One region of the Amycolatopsis carbonis genome, then DNA from elsewhere that is predicted to be linked to it. Evidence: riboswitches for the same ligand, from Rfam matches in the RefSeq annotation. Region 1 holds a riboswitch; the other holds the start of a gene.
The links. Region 1 has a riboswitch for cobalamin ahead of metE (5-methyltetrahydropteroyltriglutamate--homocysteine S-methyltransferase). Riboswitches for the same ligand answer to the same signal wherever they lie in the genome.
Positions count from the first base shown of each region.

Region 2: another riboswitch for cobalamin. It lies ahead of QRX50_RS09990 (hypothetical protein); the one in region 1 lies ahead of metE (5-methyltetrahydropteroyltriglutamate--homocysteine S-methyltransferase).

Region 1 covers NZ_CP127294.1:8,633,803-8,638,783, forward strand. Annotated here, with positions in the region: gene QRX50_RS42630 (ribonucleoside-diphosphate reductase subunit alpha) at 1-781, shown strand, start outside; gene QRX50_RS42635 (ribonucleotide-diphosphate reductase subunit beta) at 852-1,922, shown strand; cobalamin riboswitch at 2,011-2,228, shown strand; gene metE (5-methyltetrahydropteroyltriglutamate--homocysteine S-methyltransferase) at 2,339-4,594, shown strand; gene QRX50_RS42645 (hypothetical protein) at 4,685-4,912, shown strand.
Region 2 covers NZ_CP127294.1:2,019,756-2,024,736, forward strand. Annotated here, with positions in the region: gene QRX50_RS09985 (Gfo/Idh/MocA family protein) at 170-1,066, opposite strand; cobalamin riboswitch at 1,110-1,244, shown strand; gene QRX50_RS09990 (hypothetical protein) at 1,310-1,924, shown strand; gene QRX50_RS09995 (CbiQ family ECF transporter T component) at 1,914-2,990, shown strand; gene QRX50_RS10000 (ABC transporter ATP-binding protein) at 2,987-4,585, shown strand; gene QRX50_RS10005 (ECF transporter S component) at 4,582-4,981, shown strand, end outside.

The DNA.
Region 1 (4,981 bases):
CTGGGCGCCGCTGCGCGAGCGCGTGAAGACCGTCGGCATGCGCAACTCCAACGTGATGGCGATCGCGCCGACCGCCACGATCTCCAACATCTCCGGCGTCGGCCAGTCGATCGAGCCGCTGTTCCAGAACCTGTACGTGAAGTCGAACATGTCGGGCGACTTCACCGTGGTGAACCCGCACCTGGTCAAGAGCCTCAAGGCCCGCGGCCTGTGGGACGAGGTCATGGTCAGCGACCTGAAGTACTTCGACGGCAGCCTCGGCCAGATCGACCGCGTGCCGGACGACCTCAAGGCGCTCTACGCCACCGCGTTCGAGATCGAGTCGAAGTGGATCGTGGACGCCGGCTCGGTCCGGCAGAAGTGGATCGACCAGGCGCAGTCGCTGAACCTCTACATCGCGGCGCCGAGCGGGCGCAAGCTCGACGAGCTGTACCGCTACGCGTGGCACAAGGGCCTCAAGACCACGTACTACCTGCGCGCGCAGTCGGCGACGCACGTGGAGAAGAGCACCCTGCGCGGCACCGACGGCAAGCTGAACGCGGTCTCGGCCGCCCCGGCCGCCACCGCTACTGCTCCGGCCGCCCCGGCGCCTTCGCCGGCCCCGGCTCCTTCGCCCTCGGCCGCGGTCCCGGCGAGCCCCGCTGCGGCCGTGCCCGCCGCGGTCCCGGCCGCCAAGCCCGCCGAGCCGAAGGAAATGCCGAAGGTCGACGACATCGACTTCGTCGCGACCGAAGGCGCCGCCTGCCGCATCGACGACCCCGACTGCGAAGCCTGCCAGTGACCTCCTCGTGTGCGGCGAGGCCGGCTGAAACCGGCCTCGCCGCACACGAGCCTTTTCTTGGAGCCTCTTGATGACCAACGTGGAGACCACGGCCACCGGCCTCGGCGAGATCGAGGTCGGTGCCGCCCGGATCAACGTCGACGACAAGCGCATGATCAACGCGCGCGCCGACGTGAACCAGCTGCTGCCCATGAAATACCGCTGGGCGTGGGACAAGTACCTCGCCGCGTGCAACAACCACTGGATGCCGACCGAGGTCGCCATGCAGGCCGACATCGCGCTGTGGAAGTCGCCGGACGGCCTGACTGAGGACGAGCGCCAGATGCTCAAGCGCAACCTCGGCTTCTTCGCCACGGCGGAGTCCTTGGTGGCCAACAACATCGTGCTCGCGGTGTACCGCCAGATCACCAACCCCGAGTGCCGCCAGTACCTGCTGCGCCAGGCGTTCGAGGAAGCCGTGCACACGCACACCTTCCAGTACATCTGCGAAAGCCTCGGCCTGGTCGAGGGCGAGCTGTTCAACATGTACCGCGAGGTGCCGTCCATCTCCGAGAAGGACGCGTGGGCGCTGAAGTACACCCAGCACCTCGAGGACCCGGACTTCGAGACCGGCACGCCGGAGGCCGACCAGGCGTTCCTGCGCGACCTCGTGGCGTTCTACGTGATCTTCGAGGGCATGTGGTTCTACACCGGCTTCGCGCAGATCCTCTCGCTCGGCCGGCGCAACAAGATGGTCGGCATCGCCGAGCAGTACCAGTACATCCTGCGCGACGAGTCGATTCACCTGAACTTCGGCATCGATTGCATCAACCAGATCAAGATCGAGAACCCGCACCTGTGGACGGAAGAGTTCCAGGCGGAGATCCGGCAGATGCTGCAGGATGCGTGCGAGCTGGAGGTCCGCTACGCGCGCGACACCATGCCGCGCGGCATGCTGGGCCTCTCGGCGCAGCTGTGCGAGCAGTACATGCACTTCATCACCGACCGGCGCGCCCAGCAGATCGGCCTCGCGCCGATCTTCGGGGAGACGGAGAACCCGTTCCCGTGGATGTCGGAGGCGATGGACCTGAAGAAGGAGAAGAACTTCTTCGAGACCCGCGTGATCGAGTACCAGTCGGGCGGCGCGCTGGACTGGGACTGATCAACTGCGGAAGCTGATCGCGCACTCCTGATCCCGGTCTCCGGGATCACGGCGGACGTTGTGCCACCCGGCGCTAGGCTCGGCCACGCCACTGGTTCGCCAGGGCGTGGCCGGGCCTTTTTTCGCGCGACCACACTCTGGCGAGGCAACAGGGAACCCGGTGTGGATCCGGGACTGCCCCGCAGCGGTGAGTGGGAACGAAAGCCGTCACCACGATTTCGTGGTCAAGCACTGGGCGTGAGCCCGGGAAGCGACGGTGAGTAGGCGCGAGCTCGGCGCCCACGAGTCCGAAGACCTGCCCGTGGTACGTGCGCCGACGGCGTGCGTGAGTCCGGGTCCCGTGGGAGCAGGCCTGACCGAAGCGCGGCTTTCGCGTGCCCGGGCTCGCCTCGATCGAGCTCGCGAGGAGAGAGCCTGTGAACACCATCGGCACCACGATCCTGGGGTACCCGCGCATCGGACCGGACCGGGAGCTCAAGCGCGCCCTGGAGCGCTACTGGGCGGGCACCACCGGCGAGGCGGAGCTGCTCGCGGTGGGCAAAACCCTGCGGGCGCGGGCCTGGCAGCGGCTGCGCGACGCGGGGCTGGAGTCCGTCCCCGCCAACACCTTTTCCCACTACGACCAGGTGCTCGACACCGCCGAGCTGTTCGGCGCGCTGCCCGAGCGCTTCACCCGCCTCGGCCTCTCGCCGCTGGACACGTACTTCGCCGCCGCGCGCGGCGTGCAGGACGAGCCGGCGCTCGAGATGACGAAGTGGTTCGACACCAACTACCACTACCTCGTGCCCGAGCTGGGGCCCGGCTCGCGCTTCACACTGTCGGGCACGAAGCCGCTCGACGAGGTGCGCGAGGCCCGTGAGCTGGGCATCGAGACGCGGCCGGTGCTCGTCGGCCCGGTCACGTTCCTGCTGCTCGCCAAGGCGACGCAGCCCGGCTTCCGACCACTGGAGCTGCTCGACGAACTGCTGCCCGACTACGCGGCGCTGCTCAGCTCGCTGAAAGCCGAGGGCGTCGAGTGGGTGCAGCTCGACGAGCCGGCGTTCGCTGGGGACCGCACCACGAAGGGGCTCAACGCGCTGACCCGCGCGTACCACGTGCTGGCCAAGGCCCAGGACCGCCCGAAGCTGCTCGTCGCCGGGTACTTCGGCGGTCTGGGGCGCGGGCTGGGTGTGCTCGCCCGCTCCCCCATCGAGGCGCTGGCCGTGGACCTCGTCACCGACGAGTCCTTTGTGGACGCCGTGGCCGCGGAAGGCGCGTTGCGCGACAAGGAGGTGCTCGCCGGCATCGTCGACGGGCGCAACGTGTGGCGCACCGACCCGGACCGCGCGCTGGAACGTGCCGCGCGGCTGGCCGGCACCGCGCGGCACGTGAGCATCACGACGTCGTGCTCGCTGCTGCACGTGCCCTACGACGTCGAGGCCGAGAACCTCGATCCACGCCTGAAGAGCTGGCTCGCGTTCGCCGACCAGAAGGTTGCCGAGGTCGTTCTGCTCGGGCGGGCGCTGCGCGGCGAGCAGGTGGACCTGTCGGCGGCGCGCGCGGCCGCCGCGGACCGCGCGACGAACCCGCTGGACGCGGCCGTGCGCGAGCGGCTGGCGGCGCTGAAGCCCGGGGACGCCGTGCGTGAGCCGTACGAGCGACGCGCGGCCGTGCAGCAGGAGTCCCTCGGCCTGCCGCCGCTGCCGACCACCACGATCGGCTCGTTCCCGCAGACCACCGACGTCCGCAAGGCGCGCGCCGCGTACCGCGCGGGCACGCTGGAGGAAGCCGGGTACGTGGCCGAGATGCACGCCGAGATCGACCGCGTGGTGGGGCTGCAGGAGGAGCTGGGCCTCGACGTGCTGGTGCACGGCGAGCCCGAACGCAACGACATGGTGCAGTACTTCGCCGAGCAGCTCGCCGGGTTCGCCCCGACCGAGCACGGCTGGGTGCAGTCCTACGGCTCGCGGTGCGTCCGCCCGCCGATCCTCCACGGCGACGTCTCGCGCCCGCGGCCGATGACCGTGCCGTGGGCGCGGTATGCGCAAAGCCGCACCGCCAAGCCGATCAAGGGCATGCTCACCGGCCCGGTCACGATCCTCGCGTGGTCGTTCGTCCGCGACGACCAGCCGTTGGCGGACACGGCGCTGCAGGTCGCGTTCGCGATCCGCGACGAGGTGGCCGACCTCGAAGCCGCGGGGGTGCGCGTGATCCAGGTCGACGAGCCGGCGCTGCGCGAGCTGCTGCCGCTGCGCGCGGCCGGGCACACGGCCTACTTCGACTGGGCGGTGCGCGCGTTCCGCGTCGCGACGGCCGGTGTCGCCGAAGGCACCCAGATCCACACGCACATGTGCTACTCGGAGTTCGGCGAGGTGCTCCCGGCGATCGACGGCCTCGACGCCGACGTCACCAGCATCGAAGCCGCGCGCTCGAAGATGGAGGTGCTCGCCGACCTGTCGGCCGGTGGGTTCGCGCGCGGCGTCGGCCCGGGCGTCTACGACATCCACTCGCCGCGTGTGCCCGGCGTCGAGGAGGTCGTGGACCTGCTGCGCACGGCAGCCTCCGCCGTGCCGGCACAGCGACTGTGGGTGAACCCCGACTGCGGCCTCAAGACGCGCCGCTACGCCGAGGTGGAGCCCGCGTTGCGCCACCTCGTCGCGGCGGCCCGCCAGGTCCGCGCCGAACTCGGCTGAGCACCACCGCGCAACGGTCACGCCCCTGGTCCGCCAGAGGCGTGACCAGGCCTTCGCGACCAGGTGGCCCGCTTCTTCGACACAGGGCTCGTGGTGAAGGTCACCGACGCCGCAGGGGCGAAAGGCAGGAGCTTCGACGACCTCCTGCCGTGCTTCAGGCGCAGCGAGACCATCGAAAGCGGTGACCCGGCGCTGCGAGGCCGCACCGGTCCCCTGCGTCCCCGGCAGGCGTCGTCGGCCAACCCCGTCGGCGGCGGCCTTGAAGCCGCGCGGCAGTCCGGGGTTCCCGACGACGAACGACATCGGCGGCGGCCTTGAAGCCGCGTTCGGCCGGTGCCACTCGAACTTCGTCGACGGCAAGCGGCAAAGCGCCGGCGACGCCTCCCC
Region 2 (4,981 bases), 3.4 Mb from region 1:
CGGGCCGCACTATTCGGTGATCTTTCCGGTGGCGCGAAACGGCTTCCCGTGGTTCGGTCGAGGCGCGGACCGTCCATAGTGGATGCTGTGGACAACCCTGTGGAAGGATTTCGCCGACTTGGTGAAAAGCCTTGGTCCACAACGGAAAACAAGGGTCCGAGCCTGTGTACTACCCGGCGAGCTCGCGCGCTTTCTCGATGAGCGCGGACAGGTGCAGGCCGCGGTGGACGTCGCACGGGTGCGTGGTCGTGCCACTCGCGACCATGGCCGCGAAGTCGTCCAACAGGGCGGTGTAGGACTCCCCAGCGGTGCCTGGTTTGCGGCCGAGTGTCCGGTAGCCGTGCTCGCCGTAGACCGCGACCTCGACCACGGTCGGCTGAACCGGCAGCCGCAGCGACAGCGTCGCGGTGCTCGTGGCGCCACCCTCGTGGGCGAACATCAGCTGCCACAGGTCGTCGGGGCCGCGGTGGGCCGCGAGCACGTCGGTGATGCGGCCGAGGGCGGCGTCGAGCAGGTCGAACGCGTGCGGGCCGATGTCGGCGAGCGCGCCGCCGGACGCGTCGAGCCGCCACGCCGAGGTCGAGTACTGCCCGCCGAGCAGCGCGCCCGACAGCCAGCGCGCGCCACCGCCACGCCAGCCGCCCGAGGCGGCGAGGCCGTCGAGCCACTCGCGCGTCTGCTGGGAGAACCGCAGCGTGAGCATCACGAGCGACGCGACGCCGGCCTTGTCCACGGCGTCGGCCAGTCGCTGCGCGCCCGCCAGGTCGGCGGCGATGGGCTTCTCGAGGATCAGGTGCTTGCCGGCCTCGGCCGCCCGCGTCGCGATCTCCGCCTGCACGGCCGGCGGCACGGCGAAGGCGAGGGCGTCGACCAGGGAGAACAGCTCGTCGAGGTCGTCGGTGCCGACGGCGCCGTGGGCCTCGGCCAGCGGACGGGCACTGGTGACGCGGCGCGCCCACACGGCGGTGAGCTCGGTGCCGGGGTGTTCGGTCAGGCCCGGCGCGTGCACCGTGGTCGCCCAGGGACCGGTTCCGATGAGGCCGATGCGCAGCTGTCCGACGTCCACGCCCGGAAGTGTAGGTGTGTCCGGCGCCGCTTCCGGCGGGTACCTCCGGTGGGTTAACGTCGGTCAGCGTTACACCACGATCGGGGGAAGCCGGTGGGAATCCGGCGCTGACCCGCAACCGTGAGCGGCCGCCCGCGCGGCCGTGAGCCGGATCGCCCGCCGTGGTCCGACTCGATGCGAGGTTCATCAACAATGCGGTTGTTCCCTGCCCGGCGCCCTGTCTTTTCAGTCCGGCTCCTTGCCGTGGCCGCGCTCCTGGTCACCGCCGGTCTGTCCGGCGCGAGTCCCGCCACCGCGACCGTGCCCGGGAAGGGCACCGCGGGTTACTGCCCCGAAGCCACCGGTGTGACCGTGGTCGTCGACTTCCAGGACCTCGGTGGCGACACCCTGATCCGCTGCGCGCCCGGGCCGCAGGCCGACGGTGTGGCGGCCATGCAGAACGCGGGCCTCGACCTCGCGGGTGTCGGCAAGTACGGCCTGGCGCTGATCTGCAAGATCGAAGGCAAACCGGCCGACCAGTCGTGCTCGGGGATGCCGCCGGAGAGCGCGTCGTGGAGCTTCTGGACCGCGACCGACGGCGGCAAGTGGGCTTCGAGCCAGGTCGGTGTGCAGGGCTGGAAGCCGCCGGCCGGGAGCTTCGAGGGCTGGTCGTTCGCGCACAACAAGTCGTTCCAGGACTACCCGCCGCCGCGGGTCGCGCCGGTGCGCAAGGCCAACGCGCCTGTTCCCGCGGCCGCGTCGGCGGATTCCGGCAGCAGTGGCTTCCCGTGGAGCCTGGTGATCGGGCTCGTCGTGATCGTGGTGCTCGTCGTCGCGGGTGTGGTCGTCGGGCTGCGGCGCAGGCGTGCTGCCCGGTAACGCGCGGGCTCTGCACCCGGGTGCGTGGTGGGTGTGGGCGCTCGCGCTCGCCGTCGCCGCCAGCCGCACCACCAACCCGCTGCTGCTCGCGCTGGTGATCGCCGTGGCCGGGTTCGTGGTGGTGAACCGCCGGGGCGACGCGCCTTGGGCGCTGGCTTTTCGCGTGTACGCGCTGGTCGCGGCCGTGATCGTGGGGTCGCGGGTGCTGTTCCGCATCCTCATCGGTGGCGAGGACGGCGGCCACGTGCTCTTCACGCTGCCGACGATCCCGTTGCCCGCCGCGGCCGCCGGGATCGAGCTGCTGGGGCCGACGTCGGCGGAGGAACTGCTCGGCGGGTTCTACGACGGGCTGCGGCTGGCGACGATCGTGCTCTGCGTCGGCGCCGCCAACGCGCTGGCCAACCCGAAACGCCTGCTCAAGGCCGTGCCCGGCGCGTTGGCCGAGGTGAGCACGGCCGTCACGGTGGCGCTTTCGGTGGCGCCGCAGCTGGTGGAGAGCGTGCAGCGGGTCCGGCGCGCGCGACGGCTGCGGGCGGCGCGCGGACGGGGGCTGAGGTTCGTGAAGGGGATTTTCGTGCCGGTGCTGGCGGACGCGTTGGACCGCTCGCTCCTGCTGGCGGCGGCCATGGACTCGCGCGGCTACGGCCGGCGCGGTTACCTCGCGCCGCGCGTGCGGGCGCTGATCGCGGCCTGCGTGCTGGCGGGGCTGTGCGGGGTCGCGGTCGGCGTGTACGGGGTGCTCGACGGGTCGGCGAGCTGGCTCGGCGTGCCGATGCTGGTGGCCGGGCTGGCCCTGGCGTCCGCCGGGTTCGTACTGGGCGGACGACGGATCAGGCGGACGGCGTACCGGCCCGATCCGTGGCGGCTGGCGGAGACGTTGGTGGTGCTGTGCGGCGTCGCGTCGGCCGGGCTGCTGGTGGCTTCCTCTCCGGCCCAGCTGGCCACGTCGGTGAGCCCGCCGGCCTGGCCGACCTTGCCGCTACTGCCGGCGCTGGCCGTGTTGATCGCGGTGTTGCCCGCGTGGCTCGCGCCGCGGCCGCGGCCCGTTGCGGAGGTGGCGCGATGATCGAATTCTCGCAGGTCACCGTCACATACGACGGAGCTTCCGCGCCCATGCTGCGTGGCGTCGACCTCCTGGTGGAGGAAGGCGAGCTGTGCCTGGTGGCCGGGCGCACGGGGGTTGGCAAGTCGACATTTCTCGGTGCCATCAACGGCCTCGTGCCCCACTTCACCGGCGGCACGCTGGCCGGGCGCGTGCTCGTCGACGGTCTGGACACGGCAACGCACCCGCCGCGTGAGCTGGCGTCCGTCGTCGGGGTCGTGGGGCAGGATCCGCTCGCCGGGTTCGTCACGGACACCGTCGAGGAAGAGCTCGCGTACGCCATGGAGCAGCTGGCCGTGGCGCCCGACGTGATGCGCAAGCGCGTGGAGGAGACGCTCGACCTGCTGGGCATCGCCGAGCTGCGCGACCGTCCACTTCGGACGCTGTCGGGCGGGCAGCAGCAGCGCGTGGCGATCGGGTCGGTGCTCACGGCGCACCCGCGCGTGCTCGTGCTGGACGAGCCGACGTCGGCGCTGGACCCGACCGCCGCCGAGGAGGTGCTGGCCGCGATCACGCGGCTGGTGCACGACCTCGGGACTACGGTCGTCGTCGCGGAGCACCGGATGGAGCGCGTGGCGCAGTACGCCGACCGGCTGCTCTACCTGCCCGGCGACGGTTCGGTCCGGTCCGGACCACCGGCGGAGGTGTTCGCGGATGCCGACGTGGCGCCGCCGATCGTGGAGCTCGGCCGGTTCGCGGGCTGGTCACCGCTGCCGCTCTCGGTGCGCGATGCCCGGCGGCGGGCCGGGCCGTTGCGGGAGCGGCTCTCGGCGGTGACCCGCCCCGCCGCGGCCGGCGTGCCTACGGAGGACGTGCTCACCGCGCGCGGGGTGCAGGTGCGCTATGGGGGCGTAGTGGCCGTGCGCGGGGTGGACCTGCGACTCGGCCGCGGCGAGGTCGTCGCCCTGATGGGGCGCAACGGATCCGGCAAGTCTTCGCTGCTCTGGGCGCTGCAGGGCAGCGGGCCGCGCACGAGCGGGACCGTCGACGTGCTGGGCGCGGACCCGGCTTCCGTGCGGCCGCGGGCGGCGCGGGCCCGTGTGGGTTTGGTGCCGCAGACCCCGTCCGACCTGCTGTACCTCGACTCCGTGGCCGCGGAATGCCGGCAGGCCGACGTCGAATCGGGCGCCGCCGCGGGCACGGCCCGGGCGCTGCTGGACCGGCTGGTTCCGGGGGTCTCCCCGGAGGCGAACCCTCGTGACCTCTCCGAAGGCCAGCGGCTCGCGCTCGTGCTGGCCGTGCAGCTGGCCGCCGCGCCGCCCGTCATCCTGCTCGACGAGCCGACGCGCGGCCTGGACTACCCGGCGAAGCGCCACTTCGCGGCCGTGCTGGCTTCGCTGGCTTCTTCGGGGGTCACGGTGTTGCTGGCCACGCACGACGTCGAGTTCGTCGCCGTGGCCGCCCACCGCGTGGTGGTCCTGGCCGACGGCGAGGTCGTGGCCGACGGCCCGACCGCCGACGTCGTGGTGTCGTCCCCGGCGTTCGCCCCGCAGGTCGCGAAGGTCCTGGCACCACAGGAATGGCTGACGGTCGCCGAGGTCGAGCAGGCGCTGAGGTGACGGACTTCCTCGGCCCCGCCGTCCGGATCCGGCTGCGAACCGCGGCGGTTCTCGCGGTCGCCGTGGTCCTCGGCCTGGCGATGTTCTGCTGGCCGCTCTTCGTGTCCACCCCGCCGTCGGGCCACACCGCCGACGCGCCGTTCATCTTCATGGCGACGCTGCCGGTCCTGATCCTGATCGTGCTCGCCGAACTGTCCAGCGGCGGCCTCGACGCGAAAGCGCTGGCCCTGCTCGGCGTCCTGTCCGCCGTCGACGCCGCGCTGCGGCCCCTCGGCGCCGGCACGGGCGGCATCGAGCTGGTGTTCTTCCTGCTCGTACTCGCCGGCCGCGTCTTCGGCCCAGGCTTCGGCTTCGTGCTGGGCGCGACCTCGCTCTTCGCGTCCGCGCTGCTCACCG